2 regions of the Paenibacillus sp. Cedars genome follow, and region 2 is predicted to be linked to the other one. Evidence: a T-box and tRNA genes for the amino acid it is inferred to sense, from the RefSeq annotation. Region 2 holds a T-box; the other holds one or more tRNA genes.

Region 1 (9,093 bases), 480 kb from region 2:
ACTGCTCTCTGATCTGACCTCAGTAATTGTATGGACTTCATCAGTCGAAAAATCGTAAAAGCTTTCTCCCGGTTCAGGATCTCCCCATAGTATGGAATCATGAAAATTCTCTAATTCCTTTTCGGTGAGTGTTTTGATATCCTCAACTGTTAACTGGTGTTTAATGAAATTCAAATAAGTAGCCCCCTTTTAAAAGCTTGTTTCCCTTACTTCTTCTACAAGGGTTAAAAGTATCCTGTTGATTACTTCAGAAATTTAATATTGCTCCCTTAAATGTCCCGGTGTTGTTGGGTCTCCATATACCGAAACATCAAGCCCTAAATATTTGCGCATTAAGATAGACGCTTCAGCTGAGATGTATTCCCAGCGAAGCTCCAATGATGACTCGTAGCCTCTGCATTTAAACTTCGCCATAATACCAAGCGGTGTTCGCTTCTCTTCGTATAACTTCATGCCTTTTAACCAAAAGTGTTTTTTTACATCTCTCATATCCGCCCATGCATTCTCCGTCGCCAGCTTGATGATGTCCACATAAGGCCCCGGCGTCTTCAACTGCTTCTCTATGTATCTGCAGTCCCGCTCGAATGCTGCAATGACAAGAGTTATGATTATATAACGTTTGACATAGTGACGATCCTTGCTTGTAATGGCCTCTGCTATTTTCATTTCACCCTCACCCGTCCTCTAAAAATGCGAACATATATTCTATGATAGCTTTTCGTGAAAATGAAAACAAGTCTTGATAAGAACGCTTGTTCGTAGTAATATTATTCCAAAACCAGTGTGGATTGTACATAGGAAAAAGTAATGGGAGAGTTATTAATGTTAAATTTTAACAATTGAGAGATGGGAGATAAAGAGGTATAATTTACCTATATTCCGAACAATTTGTTCGGACACATCCGGAGGGAGGCGGAAAACTAATCCGCAGCTTGCTCTGTAAACTCGTAGATATCAGTGATTTCACAGTTGAAAATTAACATTGCCACGTATATATCCTCAGGCAACATTGTTCTTTCATTACTGCAAAAATAGGAAATCATACGAGGAGAACGGCCTGATATAGAAGCATAGTGTTCATGAGTCCAACCACGTTGGAATATCAGATCGCCAAGCAAGCACCTCCCACGGGAGATGTTATTCAAACTTCATACATACTCCTTTCTCAAAAAAACGAGGTGATCCAAAGGTAAATTATAACATGGTAAAACTCAGGTGCAAACCAGATAAACAGTTGAGGGGGTTGTCAATCAATGTTGGAGGAATGGCTGTCGATTGCTGAAGAGAGAAAATTGAATGAAGCAGTGGAATCGTGTGAGAGTCATACGGATGATTTATATCAAGAACTAGTCGAACATCTTGAGGAAATAAAAGAAATAAAGCCTGAATTATCAGAGGTGGCTAATAGTATAGAAAACTTATTCATTTTAAAAACCCGTAGAGACGTTAACTACATTTTTCCAACAGCTATTCAGGCGGGGATTCAGATTGGCAAATGCATAAAGTAAGAAAATCAGTCCAGGTATTAATTTCTGGGCTGTTTTTTTTGAGAAGACACAATTGATTGGACCCCAGCGGGACCCCAATTACTAAAAAAGCCTCTTTCGAAAAGAAAAGGGAAAACCCCTGACGCCAACGGCATCAAGGGTTTTCAGTTATGATCTGTAGTGGGCTCGAACCACTGACCCCTACCCTGTCAAGATAGTGCTCTCCCAGCTGAGCTAACAGATCATGAAATATTTAAAAAGGTAATTCATATATTACCAGCAGACATTATGGCTGTCAATGGTTTTCTCGTTATAAAAAATCATGTTCCGGTTCACACTACATAGAGCATGATTTTTCCATTAGAGGAGCGTGAATGGCATGAGAGGTGGGAAATCCCATCGTTTCAAACAAGCAGGGCTGCTTCTTTCATTCATCGTAATATCTACTCTCGGGAGCGGGTGCAGTATCCCGGAGAGAACGTCGGTGCAGCTTGAGCCGCTGCATGCTCCGGCAGCACCTGTGCTGCTTGATGTTTACAGCCGTTCTGTCGAGCAGGATGTATACTCCAAACCGGGAAGTGGGTCACTGGAGCCGGTATCCCCGATGGATTCGGAGGATACGTTACACGATCTGAATCCGTAACAAGCTGTAAGGACGATCCGAGCTAGATCGAATTCCGCAAACGGTCCGTACTCTTGCTCGATCAACGAGCAGAGCAAACCGCCGGCTGGCAGGCTGGCGGTTTGTCGTATAACGGCCGATGCTATTCCTCATCCCATTTGCGGGAATACCCTTTTTTAATCGCCCAAAAGACGGGGTAGATGATCAGGACGGCTATGATAATCGCCCAAAATATCGTAGCTCCCATGCCCATAGAGGCAACGCTCCTTTCAAGAAGACAGTAGCTTCTACTATACAGGAAAACGAATATTTTGTATAATATCTCGACCTGCAGAAATCACAAGAAATTGATTCTACATAAAAGAGGTGTTGAAATGGCAGCAGAAATCATAAATGTATCAACCGAAGAGCAATTGCAGCAGGCGCTGGATATTCGCAAGGACGTGTTCGTGCTGGAGCAGAAGGTGCCCATTGACTTGGAGATCGATGACTACGACAACCTGGAATCGGATGCGCATCATGTGCTGATCAAGTCCGAAGGGCAGTTTGCGGCAACGGGCCGCATCACGTATTACAATAAAGATTCCGCCAAAATGCAGCGCATTGCGGTTCGCAAGCCTTTTCGTTCCAAAGGGATTGGCCGGGTGCTGATGATGGCGCTGGAAACGCAGGCGCGTGAATTGAAGCTGCAGTATTCCATCCTGGATGCTCAAGTGCAGGCAGAGCCATTTTACCGCAAGCTGGGTTATGAGACGATATCGGACGAGCCGTTTGATGATGCCGGCATTCCCCATGTCCGTATGAAAAAGGAACTGTAGACGGTTTCGGTTTAATTATACGAAAATGCCGAACATCTAAATTGGTTATATAGAAAAAAAGACCCCGAGTTGAACTCGAGGTCTTTTTTTTGTTGATTAAAACGTCGGCATATTGTCCAGGTTGTTGCTGGGATCACCATCCGCATTGGAACGAAGGTGTTCGTCGCCGTCACGTCCACGGAAGACGTTCAGGTTCTTGATCTCTTTATTTTTGACCATGTGTTGAGCTGTTTTGTAGTCAACGACAGTTCCGTTATCCAGCTTAAGTTCGATGATGTCGCCGTCGCCATTTTTGCGTACGCCTACGACTTCTTGTTGTCCATTGTCCATATCATATCGCCTCCCGAGTTTAGTATTCCCGGGAAGCCTTACAATCTATGCATGAGATATTGATCTACAATTCGTATACCCGCTGCTGCTCTACAAATTCCATGGTGCCGGTCTTGCCAATGAACGCTTCAACGTCATCGCTGTAATGCATGAGATAGGTACGCTCCTGAATCTCTTCAGGAAGACTTAGCAGTTCGTCAAGCGTAGTATGAACCTCGCCCGGACCCTGCAGCTGGCATTCATGCAGAATAAATTCACAATCCCGCTCGTTCACCAGCTTGTGGAGCAATGCAGGATCAAACACCATATCCGCGCTGTAAAAAATCCGGTCATTCAAATAGAGGGAATAACTATTCTTCCCTGGAATATGCTGCGTATGAATCAGCTCTACCGAGATTCCCGAAGAGATATCGGCTTTCACCCCAGGTTTCAGGGGACGAACGTCAAATACATCCTCCAGGGAGGAGATATGTCCTTGCTGGTATAATCCGCCCTTTAGAGAATGCTCCCATATCGGTTCGACCAGCGCTTCAGCAATGTAGAGCGGAATTTTGCGATTGTACTTCATTTTCATAATAAAAGCGAGCTCCTCCATACCGCCAACATGGTCAGCATGGATATGCGTGATGAGCAGAGCATCCAAATCATCGAACGTCAGATCTAATTGATGGAGTGCCATAGGAGCCGTAATACCGCAATCAATGAGCAGCGTGAAATCCCCGTCGTGGAACAGTGCATTGTTGTTGTAGTAGTTCTTGGCAAACGCACTGCCGGTGCCAAGCATTTGCAATTTCAGTGTCAATGGATGAAACCTCCTGATGAAATGATGTTAGTCCAGTAAGCTAATGTATATTTTAACGAATTATATGTAGATTTACACCGAGTTTATGATAGAAACACACCGATGTTGCAGTGAAAATCAGGATAGGCACAGGCCGAAAGGCATGAGGAAAAAATTTTACCACAAAGTGCAAAATTGTCCGCAACTTGTTTTTTGACATGTAGTATACACATATAACAACATGATGAGCCAATGGAGGGAAATGATAAAATGAAGTGGAAAAAAGTAATGGCATGTATGCTCGTGCTTTCTTTAATGGGTAGCAGCACCCTTTTATTTGCAGATTCCGTCAATGAACGGGTTCGTGTATGGATGAACGGACGTGAATTAAAAGATGGCGGGTATTTAATTGATGGCAAAACCTATGTGCCGGTGAGGGAATTTGACGGTGCGGTGGATTGGAATTCTTCCAATGGACAAGTTCAAGTCATCAAGCCGAATGTGCATATTTTTCTGTTTAAAGGAGATACTGTATTCGGCAACGTGAACAAAGGCAAGTTGAAGTTCAATGTATTCAGTCAGGTAGACAGCTTGAACAATGACATCCATGCAGTGAAAGTCGCCATCGAGGATCCTTCGGGTAATATAAAAGATATCCAGTCCCAGGAAGTGAAGGACCGCAAGGATAACTTCTGGTTCAGAACCTATGATTTTACGTACGATTTTAAAACAACCGGCAAGTATTCCGTTGGCTTCTATGTAAAGGTCAAATCGGATACCGGATTTGTGAAAGTTGCGGAGAAAGTGATCACTGCACTTAACTAATGAGAGCGTCCCTTGGGGAAATTGACCTGAAGAAGCTATCCGTGATACGATACGAAAGTATGATAATTTAACCGAAGTGAGGTTTTTTCAATGAGTGAACACAAACATGAACACGGAGATGCTTGCGGTCATGACCACGACCATGAGCATGAAGAGTTTGTGCTGACATTGACGGATGAAGAAGGAAAAGAAGTAGAGATGGTTCTTGTTGAGACATTTGATGTCGGCGAGAAGCTTTACGCGCTTTTGCTTGAACGCGAAAATCCGGAAGCGGACGGCGTCATTCTACGTATGGAAGAAGAGAACGAGGAAATGGTTCTTTACAATATTGAGGACGAAGAGGAATGGAATGAAGTAGAGGCGGTTTATAACGAACTGGTCGCTGCTGCAAACCAGGAATAGTACGCCTTAACTGAAAATCCCGGTGCGAACCTCTCGCATCGGGATTTTTTGTGTGTACAGGTATTTAGAAGATCGGATTGGTTTCCACGATGACCTTCACATTTTGGATGCTGCGGTCCTCAGGACCTTTAACCGGAAGTCCTACATCGACATGATCAATGATGTAATCAATGTTTTCCTGGGAAATAACTTCACCCGGAAGCAGAATCGGAATTCCTGGCGGATAGACATAAATAAATTCAGCAATAATGCGTCCTGCTGATTCCTTGAAAGGAACAACCTCGGTATCCCCGTAGAAAGCATCGCGAGGGATAAGCGACAATTGCGGAATTTCCGGCGTTTTTACAATCAGTTCGTTAATTTCATTCACATGCATGTATACGTCCGAAAGCTCACGGAGCGCCGTCAGCAAAATGTCGATCGTTTCCTGGTTGTCTCCTGGTGTAATGAGGCACAGAATATTGTACATATCACTGAGCTCTACTTCAATATTGTAGTGATCTCGAAGCCAGTTCTCGGTTTCATACCCCGTAATGCCGAGATGGCGGACATGGATCGTCAGCTTGGTTGGATCAAAGGAGTACGTTGCTTCACCGCCTAAAATTTCTTCACCAAAGCTGTACAAGCCTTCGATCTTATTGACCTCATCACGTGCATATTGTGCCAGCTCAATCGTTTTTGCAGCCATCTCACGGCCATGAAGAGCCAGGCTCCGGCGCGAAGTATCCAGCGATGCCAGCAAAATATAGGAAGTTGACGTTGTTGTCAGCATACTGATGATGGTCTGTACGCAGTAAGGGTTAATGTAACCGTTCTTGGTATTCACGTTCAGCACGGAGCTTTGGGTCATCGAACCGCCGAGCTTGTGAACGCTGGTCGCTGCCATGTCCGCGCCTGCTTCCATAGCCGACATCGGAAGCTCCTCATGAAAGTGAATCAATACCCCATGCGCCTCATCCACCAGAACAGGCACGTTATAGCTGTGCGCCAAATCGACGATTTCTTTCAGATCTGCACTTACACCAAAATAGGTCGGGTTGATGACCAATACAGCTTTTACGTCAGGGTGACGTTTTAACGCTTTCCGAACCGAGCTGATGGTGATCCCGTGGTCAATCCCTACATTATGATCCTGGGCAGGCGATACGAATACGGGCTTGGCGCCGGTAAAAATGATGGCGGAAAGCACGGACTTATGAACATTCCGCGGTACGATGATTTTGTCCCCAGGCGAGCAAACCGACATGATCATGGTCATGATCGCTCCGCTTGTCCCTTGTACACTAAAATAGGTATGATCAGCACCAAATGCGTCAGCAGCCAGCTTCTGGGCTTCCTCAATTACGCCTGTAGGCTGATGCAAGTCGTCAAGCGGCGCAATATTGATCAAATCTATAGAAAAGGCATTATCCCCTATAAATTCCCTAAATTCGGCATCGGTGCCGAGGCCCTTCTTATGTCCCGGAATGTGAAATTGCACGGGGTTTTTGGCCGCGTGTTCCTTAAGTGCGGTGAAGAGCGGTGTACGACTGTGGTCCATGGACGTTGTCACAACCTTTCCTTGTCTGTATTTTCATATGATTTGTTGAATACGGTTATTATATAAACAAAATTGAGTATAGCAAAATAGGGGGGGAATGCAAGGAGAATGTACGGCTTTTCTTGCTTTGTACACGAACCCTTCAAACTTTAGACATATTAAGGAGGAAACTTGGATCTTCATCTTTCCTTCATTAAAATATCACCCATAAAAAAAGAGCCGCTCAGGCAGCCCTTTCCCCTTTTTATTGCTTTCTCGCTTAAAATGCCAATTTATAAAGCGGCAGCAGCGTCTCAAACGTCTCCTGCACCTTCTTAACCAGCTCGTCCCCGTCCAGCTTGACGGCTTCCTCGCGCGGAATCTGCAGACCGCATAAGACCTCGGATTTTTTCACCTGCTTCAGCTTATGAATCAGTGAGGCGAACTCCTGCTCATTCATATCCTGATGAGGCGTGCCAGCCGGGTTCATATGATCCGTGGACCAATAGAAGTTTTTAGGGAGTGCCTTCGCTGTTTTCTTCAGTTTGGCTTCCAAATTGCTTGCAAACACGGTTTTGTTGGGGCTCTCGTATATGACCGCGAAGATAATAAACAGATGTGTGCCGAACATGCCCACCTGAAAATGGGGCAGAGCTTTGTAACCCCGCTTGCTGGCAGCCCAAGCGACCCAGGTGTCGATGGGAGGGTTGACGGTGCGTCTTGCATGCTTGGCCACGTGCACAAACATCTCTTCACCGGCCAAAGCGGATACATAAGGCGCTATCTCGGCACCCAGCGTCTCCAGCTTGGGTCTTACCCGTTCAATGAGAACCTCCATACGGGCTTCAAGCCCGGGAACGGAGAATACTTCGAAATCTTTATCTGTGAATCCGGTAACCGTCATGGATGTGATGGCCTCCCTGTTGTTGATTTAGATAGAACCTAAACTCGGCTTTTGAATAACTTATTATACCATAAGGCCAATGGACGTCACGCATCGCCCACGAAAGCTTCACCGGATTTTCATGTGGGTTAAAAATAGTCAATAAACCAAGTTACCGTTACATAAGATGGAGTATAAGATATAGATAAGACAACGTCAAAAGCAGCCATTGGGGAATCTTCACCGTCGTCTAGTGATCGGTAGTAAACCGGAGGAGGGAGTGCCGTGAATAAGAGCGAGGAAGTGGAGTATTGCAACCTGGAGCTCCGGTTTGATCGCCGGCATATCCAGGACCTAATCAAGGAATTGATCCAAGAAGGATATTCGCTTTATTGGAGCGAGAATGATACGCAGTTTGTCATTTCAATCCGGACAGGGCGCAAGCTGGTAAAGCTGCGGTTTCAACGCACGGGCAGCGGATTTAAGCTGGTAGGTGATTATATGATTCGCGATCCCAAGCTGGCTGAATGGATGGAAAAATTAATCGAGAATACCCGTGGCCACGCTGTCGTCAAACGTTTCAAGGACCGGCAAATATTGATTGAGAATATTTTGTTCGGTGAGGTCATAAGGCTCGTGGAAATATCCGGCTACCGCCAGCGGGTTTTATTCCAGAAGGGGACGCCGATGACGGAGCAGGAAATGCTGCGGTTGTTCGAGTCGGATGTGGGGGAACAGCGGCTGCTGTTGTCCAGACTGGAAACGGACGATGAACTTGAAAAGCTTCATGAAGCGCTGCAAGAGGGGAACCGGGATAAAGTCGAGGCGTGCAAGCAAAGATTACTTGAGCTTTCCTTAGAGCTGATGAGGTTGGAGTGGTAAACCTGACTTCACCCGCAGATACAAGTTTAAAGCACGAACAACACTCCGAAACAAAATAGGGGTGTTTTCGCGCGTGTTCTGATTTTGTGACAGGGGTTCACTTGTCAAATGAAAAACGTTAATATAAGATTATTGCAAATCATCTCGGATAGGGATGGGTTGTTTAAAAATATATTGGAGCAAAGGATGGAGAACCAGATGTCAAAACAACAAATCGGTGTCATTGGCCTTGCTGTAATGGGTAAAAACCTGGCCCTGAACATCGAAAGCAAAGGCTTCACCGTTTCCGTATATAACCGCTCTCCGCAAAAAACGGAAGATATGCTGAAGGAAACCGAAGGCAAGCAAGTGAAGGGGACGTTTACGATTGAAGAATTCGTGGATTCCCTTGAAACTCCTCGTAAAATCCTGATCATGGTTCAAGCGGGACAAGCTACTGACGCTACCATTGAACAGCTGATTCCACATTTGGATCAAGGTGATATTATTATCGACGGCGGTAACGCTTATTTCCCTGATACCCAGCGCCGCAGCAAGGAACTGG
Region 2 (9,093 bases):
CCTCCCGCTGCAATGCCCGATTGCAGCAATTCCCCCTTCGCTTGCTCCGCCCGCTCCGGCGTGCTGAATACGCCGTATTGGAGCATATAGAAGGCTTGCCCCGGGAATTGAAGCGCCGTTTGGGGCAGATCAGACGACAAGGGCGTCACCGTTCCTTCGGATGGATCAGCCGGTGTTTGATTGACTACGTCATTACCTTCAATCTGCTCGGAAACCGTGTCCTCTCCCGCGCTCCCGCCGTTAAACATGGACAAGACCATGTATCCGAACAACAAACCCGTAATAACAGCTGCGGACACAGAAACAGCCATCTTCCAGAAGGACGTTGGTTTGCGCGAACGATAATAACCATAATCATCGGCAGGAGAATCATATAGACCGGATTCCGGTCCAAGATCCCAGTTGGAATTATTCGTCCCGCTGTCCCGCCCCCCGGAATAATCGTGCTCGTGGGGATGGTGGAGATCCTCATCCAGCTCCGGATATGTATCTGTATACTCAGGGGTATCACTCTGATACCAGCTGTTTGAATGATCGAGCCGTCGTCTCTCCTCAGCCAGTCGCCCCTTGGTCCGGTTATTACGCGATTGCCGCCAGTCTTGATCGTTTACGTCGAAGGCATGCCCGTCCTCCTCTTCCTGCAGCGGCGGTACAATGCGGAGGTGATCCTGTTTGGAAAGATTGGGGTCATAGACTTGATCCTTGTGTCCTGATGAAACCCTTTGACTCAAATCGCGTTCCTCATGCAAAGGTTCTTTGCTCCGATCCTTAGGCGGATCGTGATCGAAACGAATCGTCATCCGTGCTTTGTTCATATCCACACACCTCACTTGTCCTTCTACACCTAGCTATATGATCAAGCTTGGCAACTTATGAGTGTGCAGATAAAACAAACGGGCTAATCAGGAGATAATCCCGATTAGCCCGCTTCAAAGTACGACATACAGCCGTGCCTTCACTCAGACAACTGAGCAATCCCCTGATGCGGTGAAGCAGCAAGAGATTGTGCGCAAGAAAGATAAATCACTTCTTGCCTTTAATGGAATCTGCCAAGGCAGCTCCAACCTTCCATATATCGCCTGCGCCCATCGTGAGCACAAGATCGCCTTCCTTCACACGGTCTTTGAGATCGTTCAAGACGTCTTCCTTGGTAGGCAAATAACGAGCACCCGCATTGCTGTTCTGGACAATCAGCTCCACCAATTTTCCAGAGCTGATACCCTCGATCTGCTTCTCGCCGGCAGGTGAATAAATGTCGGTAATGATCACTTCATCCGCTTCACTAAACGCGCGGCTAAACGCATCCAGAAGGAAAAAGGTCCGCGAGTACCGCTGCGGCTGGAATACGGCGATAATCCGTTTACCCGTAGCTTTTGCAGCACTGATCGTTGCCTCTATCTCCGTCGGGTGATGCGCGTAATCGTCAATTACCAGAATGCCATCTGCTTCGCCAAGCACCTGGAAGCGGCGTTTGGCTCCATTGAATTTGACGATAGCCTCTACAATCGCTTCAAACGAGATTCCGCCCTTCAAGCAGCAAATCACCGTCGCCATTGCATTGTAGACATTATGTTTACCTGGTACGGACAGCTCCACAGTTCCAAGCTCCATTCCGTTATGAAGCATCATGAAGCTAACTTGCCGGTCTCCCAGCACCAGGTTGGTTGCCGTATACTCCGCATCCGAATGAATGCCGTATGTCGTTACGTTACACTTGAGATCAGGCAAGATGGCCTGAATGTTATGATCATCCGCGCAGACCACGGCCGTGCCGTCTGGCTTGATCTGGCTTAGGAACTGCACATAAGCAGCCTTAAGGCGATTGAAATCCCCCTCATAGTTCTCCAGATGATCAGCCTCTATATTCAGTACAACGCCCAGCCACGGATGATATTGAAGGAATGAACCGTCGCTCTCATCCGCTTCGGCCACCACATGCTCGCCCTCACCGGCTTTGGCATTCGTGCCAACGTTCATAATTTCCCCGCCGATGATAAACGTCGGATCAACACCGCATTCCTCCATCACAAGCGCAATCATGGACGAGGTAGTTGTCTTGCCGTGTGCGCCTGCTACCGCAACCCCTTTTCGTTCGTTCAAAAGACGTGCCAGCATCTGCGCACGGTGCAGAACAGGAATGTTCAGCTTCTCGGCTTCCACCCGCTCCACATTGTCTTTGGACAAAGCCGTTGAGTAAACCACAAGGTCTGCACCCTGGACTTGCTCTGCGGTATGTCCAATGTATATTTTGGCGCCCTTGGCCGCCAGCTTTTCTGTCAATTCTTGCGATGCCACGTCAGAACCCGTGACTTTGTAACCCATCTCCAGCATGACTCGTGCAATGGCGCTCATCCCGTAGCCGCCAATTCCGATAAAATGAACATGTTCTGATGTATTCAACAGATATCACCAACCTTTTTCAGAATCGGAAAGGCCCAGGAGGTTGGAACGCACGTCGGCAATCAGGTACAACGTGCCCGACACCACCCCAAGATCCTCCGCTTCCGTCCGTGACTTCAACTCTTCAAGTGCGTTTTTCCAATTTGGTTCTATGATGATTTGCAGTGTGTGTTTGGCATATTTCTCCCTTACCTGCTCTACGATGTCACCAAGCGCCTTGGCGTCCAGTTTCTTCCGGAAATCCGGTTCAGTCAGGATAAGCGTATCCACTATTGGCAGTATATGCTGCAAATACGATTCATGATGCTTATTTGCCAGTATTCCCATCATTAAGTTCAGTTTCCGGTACTTATAGATCTGCGGCAGGCTTTTAGCCAAGGATTCAGCCCCTTCGGGGTTATGCGCGCCATCGAGAACAATTCTTGGAGAAGACAACACCTGTTCCAGTCTTCCCGCCCAGAAAGTCTCTTTAAACCCGGTACGCAATTCTTCCTCATCCACGATAAAGGCCATATACTGACGAAGCACTTCCAGTGTCATCATGGCAAGCGCGGCATTGGCACATTGGTGCTCACCCAGCATCGAGATGGCAAGATCCATATCCCGAAACGGTCCGTGGAAATGGAAGACCTGACTTTCCTCATCCCCATGCAATCGTGCATAAGAGAATTGATCGTTGACGAGATACAGGCTTGTGCGGTTTTTCTCCGCCGTTTCCTTCAAAATTTCGACGGCTTCCGGCTGAGTTACCGTACTCACCACAGGGACTCCAGGCTTGATAATGCCCGCCTTCTCCCTGGTGATCTCCTGAATGGTATCGCCCAATACGTCGGTATGATCCATTCCGATGTTCGTGATCACCGAGATGATAGGGTGAACAATATTGGTCACATCAAGCCGACCGCCAAGCCCCGTCTCCCATACCACGACGTCCGGATAAACAACCTCGCCATAATACAGTATCGCTAGTGCCGTGGACACCTCAAACATCGTAGGCGACCCCAGCCCCGTCTCTGTTACTTCAGCCACAAGCGGCTGCAGTCGATTAGCGAGCTCAAGCAGCGTCTGTTCCGGTATGTCCTCGCCGTTAAACTGAAACCGATTGGTAAACTTCGTAATATAGGGAGAGGTATAGGTACCTACCGTGAATCCCCCTTGAAGCAGCACTTTTGTTAAAAAAGCGCACGTCGAGCCTTTACCGTTTGTTCCAGCCACGTGAATAAATTTTAAACGACGCTCCGGATGGCCAAGCAGCTCCATCAATCGCAGAATTCTATCCATGCCAGGGCGGATTCCAAACGGAATCAGCCCATTAATCCAAGCCACCGCTTCCTCATAGGTTTGGAACGGAGCTGCCACTGCAGCTGCCGATTGATCACCCATCGCTCTCACCTTCTGGTCCAGATTCATCTTGCTTCAGCCTCTCAATTCTTCGATGCGTGCAATAACTTTACTGCGTTTGTCTGAGTAATCCGCAAGCTTCGCGCGTTCTTCTTCAATCACCTTCTCGGGTGCTTTCGACACGAAGCCAGGATTGTTCAGCTTCTTCTCCACACGCTCGACTTCACTGTTCAAGTGCTGAATTTCTTTCTCCAGACGCGTGATTTCTTGAGCGATATCAATCAAACCGGAGAGTGGCAAATACATGTCAACCCCTGTAACCACGGCGGTCATGGCTTTATCTGGCGCCGTCAGCTCAAGTGAGGATTGATACTCCGACGTGTTGCAGAAGCGGCGGATATAATCCGCATTGCGATCGATGATGCTGGCGATCTGCCCGCTCACCGGTTTTAGTTGCAATTCAACTTTTTTGCTCATCGGTACGTTCACTTCCGCCCGGATGTTACGTACAGCGCGGATAACATCCATGAGCAGGTTCATTTCGGTAACGGCTTCCGTGTTCTCGAATGCCGGATCATAGGTCGGCCATGAAGCCAGCATAACCGTCTCTCCCTCATGCGGCAGATGCTGCCAGATCTCCTCGGAGATGAACGGCATGAACGGATGGATTAGACGCATCGTGCGGTCCAGAACATAAGCAAGCACCGATTGCGTCTTTTTCTTGGCCGCTTGATCTTCCCCGTACAGGGACAGCTTCGCAAACTCAATATACCAGTCGCAGAGGTCATCCCAGATGAAATTGTAGAGCAGTCGACCGGTTTCGCCAAATTCGTAGGCATCAATTAGACGCGTAATGTCGCGGGAAGTTTCGTTCAGGCGGTGCAAAATCCACCGATCCGCCGTTCCCAGCTCACCGGAAATGTCGATATCTGCGGCGGTGAAGCCTTCCAAATTCATGAGCGCAAAACGCGATGCATTCCATATTTTGTTCGCAAAGTTACGAGCCTGCTCCACGCGTTCCCAGCGGAAACGAAGATCCTGACCCGGCGTGCTGCCCGTTGAGATCATATAACGCATGGCGTCTGCGCCGTACTGCTCGATAACTTCAAGCGGGTCGATGCCGTTGCCAAGCGACTTGGACATCTTGCGGCCTTCGCTATCCCGAACCAGGCCATGAATCAGGGTATCCTTGAACGGCATTTGATCCGTAAATTCGAGCCCCTGGAAGATCATCCGTGATACCCAGAACGGAATAATGTCGTAACCTGTTACGAGAACGTTGGTCGGATAATAACGTTTGAAATCCTCGCTGTCCAGATCCGGCCAGCCCATGGTCGAGAACGGCCAGAGCGCCGAGCTGAACCAGGTATCCAGCACATCCTCATCCTGTCTCAGATCATCCTTGCCAAGCTTCGCACGCGCTTCCTCTTCATTCATGGCAACAACCACTTCACCGGTGGACTCGGAATACCATGCCGGGATCCGGTGGCCCCACCATAATTGACGAGAGATACACCAGTCGCGTACATTCTCCATCCAGTGCAGGTAGGTTCGCTCAAACCGGTCAGGCACAAAGTTAACGCCCTTGCCGGATTTCTGCGCCTCTACGGCTGCCTGTGCCAGCGGCTGCATGTTAACAAACCATTGCGTGGACAGGTAAGGCTCAACCACCGCGCCGGTTCTTTCACTGTGACCAACCTGATGCACGTGATCTTCAACTCGAAGCAATACACCCGATTCCTTCATGTCATTCACGATTTGCTTGCGGCATTCGCTGCGGTCAAGACCTTGGTACTTGCCGGCAAACTCGTTCATCGTACCGGACTCATCCATCACCGTAATTTGCGGCAGGTTATGTCGCTGTCCCATCTCAAAATCGTTCGGATCATGCGAAGGCGTAATTTTAACGGCTCCGCTGCCAAAATCCTTCTCCACATACTCATCGGCAATAACCGGGATTTCCCGGCCGACAATCGGCAGTACCAGCGTTTTGCCAATCATGTCTTTATACCGCTCGTCTTTCGGATGAACAGCTACCGCTGTATCACCGAGCATCGTCTCTGGACGAGTCGTAGCTACGGTAATGAAGCCGCTGCCGTCTTTTAGCGGATATTGCAAATGGTACAAATGTCCATTGACCTCTTTGTACTCCACCTCAATATCGGACAATGCCGTACGCGCGGCCGGATCCCAGTTAATGATACGTTTGCCGCGGTAGATAAGGCCTTTGTCATAGAGCTTAACAAACACCTCGCGAACCGCTTCCGACAAACCTTCGTCCAGCGTGAAACGCTCTCTGGAATAATCCAGCGACAGGCCGATCTTTGACCATTGATCCCGGATCGTATTCGCGTACAGATCCTTCCATTCCCATACCTTCTCCAGGAACTTCTCACGTCCCAGATCGTAACGGGTAACACCTTCCTCGCGAAGCTTCTGCTCCACCTTCGTTTGAGTTGCAATGCCCGCATGGTCAGAACCAGGCAGCCAGAGCGCATCATATCCCTGCATCCGCTTCACGCGAATGAGAATATCCTGCAGCGTGAAGTCAAGAGCATGGCCGATATGAAGCATTCCCGTAACGTTAGGAGGAGGAATCACAATCGTGTAAGGCTCCGCGTCCGGACGTTTGCCAGCTTCAAAGAAGCCGCCTTCCTTCCAGTACGGATACCATTTTTGCTCGGCTGCCTTCGGATCATACGTCGTTGGCATTTCTAACTGGGATTGGTTTTGTTTTTGATCCATATTTTCGTACCTCCGTCACTGTTAATCAGTTTTGCCAACCAGAAATGTTTTAGCCTTGAGAAGCGGCCCATGATAGCATTTTTGGCATGAAACAAAAAAAGCCCCTCGTCCTCAAAGGACGAAAGACTGTTCTCTCGCGGTACCACCTTTGTTTCGTGCTTACGATTGTTTATCAACCGTTGTCCTCCCGTGAAGAACATGAAGGAGCGTCAAGCACGACACTTTACGCAGATAACGGCTGCGGCCGGCGAACCCTAACCAGGGTAGTAAACGATCCCTACTCTAACTCAAGTCCGCAACTCCGGGGCGACTTCGGCAAGCTGGTTCCTGCGGAATCTCACAGCGCTGGGTAGCAATTCCGCTCTCTGAAGGCCATACCTTCCTACTCTTCCCGTTCAACGTTGTTCTAGCTTTTGGAATACCTGTACATATACTATTCAAATATACCGTGGTTGTTGCATATAGTCAATATTTCGAGTGTTTCCGAAGAATTTAAACATCATACCTGTCCAATCCAAATATTATGACTTACTGAAAATACTTCCGTGTTAGCTCCCTCATTTGCTTCCATCCTGTTTCTGTAAAACAAAAAAGCAGACCAAGGATTTCCCACCTTGACCCGCTTTCTTCTTGCACGATGAACCCCCTCGATTACTGGGGAATGTATAAGACCTGGCCTTCTTCGACATTCTGTTCAGACATGCGGTTGTATAACAAAAGTTCCCGCGGCGTCAGTTGATAGCGCTCCGCAATCAGATCGAGTGTCTCCTCACGCTGAACAATGCACATCCGTACCTTGCGGAATGGAGTTTCCTCATGTCGGTTGCCAAGGAAGAGACTTTTCCACTCCACATCCTCGGACGCAGCGGACTCCACCAGCTCTTCGGCTTCTTCTTCCTCGTCCCGAGCGGCTTGGTCCTGATCCTGCACCGTTCTGCTCGATTGAAGCAATGAAGAGAAACCTACGCCCGAAGTACTTGTGGTGCTGTTCTTTGTACTGAAGGCAACTTTCAGCTCCGGCTTCGTCGTGACCTCCTCGGGTTTAGCGGAGATTTCCTCGGCTATATCCTCTGAAGCCTCTGCCCCCTCGGCAAAAACAGGCTGAGCTTCTTCCGTTTCCGATGATTCCAGCACCGGTACGGCTTCGACCTCTTCGCCTTTGCGTTCAACAACGCCTGGGAAATCTGCTGCCGGTTCTTCCTGAACCGTCTCCGGCTGAGGCGTTACCCGCTCGAATTGCCATACACTTGGAATAGACGGCTCAGGCTCAGCTGCCTGAGGGATCGTTTCCGTCTCATTATGTAAGGCATATTCGACGGTGTCCCGGGCTTCCTGATCACTGGAGAAGCCTTCAGCGCCAGCTGGCTCTTCCGCATCCTGAATTTGATTCTCATACTCCGCCCAGGATGCTAAATACTGCTGTGTGCGCGCATCCGTCCCCGACACGTTGGCCCTTGGCTGAGTTTCGTTAAAATAGGGAGGTGAAGCCGAATTTGTATCTTCACCAGCTCCTCCGCCTTGCAGCTGCTCATACGGATTGGCAGCAAACTGCTGCTCGCCGTTCGAATAGAAATTAGGCGTTTCAGGAGCATGTACCACTGTGAATTCCTCATTGGCCCATACCTGATCCCGGGAACCCGGTGCCGCCGCCTGAATTCCTTTGAGAGAAAGAACCCCTGTAATATTCAAGCTGCGCTTGGATAGCAAATCTACATCAAAATTCTCAATCTCAACTGCGATGTCATCCAAAGAAGATACCCGGTTCAGCGGAACCGTGATCTCGACCGGAATCCAGTGCTCGAGCGGCTCGGTTTCTCCTGCTTCAGTGTCACCTTTATACAGGCCTGCGAGAAGCAGATGCCCCCGAAGTGTGGCCTGATCCTGCTGGCTGATCACCTGAATGTGCGGGATCAACTCCGCCTCTTCCAATTCTTCGATTCCCGGCAAATCTTCCGTTAAATTAATACGCTCGTAAATATCAAACCGCAATCCGTAGGACTGGTCAAACACGGGAATGTCCTCCTTTTTGGCATATACTATCCGTGATCTGTTATCACGGCATGAGCCTAAGTTTCGCCACTCAATTTATCTATATGCCGAAAACAGGAGAGCATGACTTTTTTGCGAATTGTTGCGTGAAAGTTACAGATTTATTCAGGATTTTGCAAAATCCTCTACCGTCAGGATCCCTCTATGATTAACTCTCTTAATTCCATCATGTCCTGAGGCCATGGGGCCTGTACCTCGAGCCTCTCACCTGTTAGAGGATGATGAAACAGCAAGCGTTCACCATGCAGCGCCTGGCGCGAAAACAGCGCCGGTCCCCCATACAAGGAATCTCCCAGGAGCGGATGTCCCATATGACTAAGGTGAACCCGGATTTGATGCGTACGACCGGTTTCAAGACTGATATTCAACAAGCTGGCCCTCGGGTATACTTCAGAGGAGAGAATATGCGTTATGGCAGCCTGGCCGGTTAATGACACTCTACGGCGGCTTGAGTGATAACGGTCCTTGCCGATCGGCAGGTCGATCACTTTAAGCTCCTGTCCTACCCTGCCCTGTACGATAGCAGCATAAATCCGCACAATTTTCTTCTCTCGCATC

Evidence for each region. The T-box of region 2 lies ahead of B9D94_RS21890 (valine--tRNA ligase). A T-box ahead of a tRNA ligase gene usually reads a tRNA of that ligase, here a tRNA-Val.
Region 1: it has a tRNA-Val gene. The T-box ahead of B9D94_RS21890 (valine--tRNA ligase) is inferred to sense a tRNA for this amino acid. The anticodon was not compared.

What each region holds. Positions count from the first base shown of each region.
Region 1 is NZ_CP020866.1:3,876,194-3,885,286, reverse strand. Features, by position in the region: gene B9D94_RS19545 (hypothetical protein) at 1-174, opposite strand, end outside; gene B9D94_RS19540 (YhjD family protein) at 256-666, opposite strand; gene B9D94_RS19535 (hypothetical protein) at 1,254-1,508, shown strand; tRNA gene B9D94_RS19530 (tRNA-Val) at 1,659-1,731, opposite strand; gene B9D94_RS19525 (hypothetical protein) at 1,867-2,130, shown strand; gene B9D94_RS19520 (GNAT family N-acetyltransferase) at 2,484-2,927, shown strand; gene B9D94_RS19515 (DUF3892 domain-containing protein) at 3,024-3,257, opposite strand; gene B9D94_RS19510 (MBL fold metallo-hydrolase) at 3,322-4,059, opposite strand; gene B9D94_RS19505 (stalk domain-containing protein) at 4,309-4,863, shown strand; gene B9D94_RS19500 (DUF1292 domain-containing protein) at 4,954-5,265, shown strand; gene B9D94_RS19495 (aminotransferase class I/II-fold pyridoxal phosphate-dependent enzyme) at 5,330-6,805, opposite strand; gene B9D94_RS19490 (DUF1054 domain-containing protein) at 7,065-7,688, opposite strand; gene B9D94_RS19485 (hypothetical protein) at 7,953-8,549, shown strand; gene gndA (NADP-dependent phosphogluconate dehydrogenase) at 8,748-9,093, shown strand, end outside.
Region 2 is NZ_CP020866.1:4,357,717-4,366,809, forward strand. Features, by position in the region: gene B9D94_RS21875 (SPOR domain-containing protein) at 1-815, opposite strand, end outside; gene murC (UDP-N-acetylmuramate--L-alanine ligase) at 1,024-2,400, opposite strand; gene B9D94_RS21885 (bifunctional folylpolyglutamate synthase/dihydrofolate synthase) at 2,407-3,810, opposite strand; gene B9D94_RS21890 (valine--tRNA ligase) at 3,817-6,486, opposite strand; T-box leader at 6,598-6,894, opposite strand; gene B9D94_RS21895 (LysM peptidoglycan-binding domain-containing protein) at 7,138-8,496, opposite strand; gene B9D94_RS21900 (RluA family pseudouridine synthase) at 8,667-9,093, opposite strand, start outside.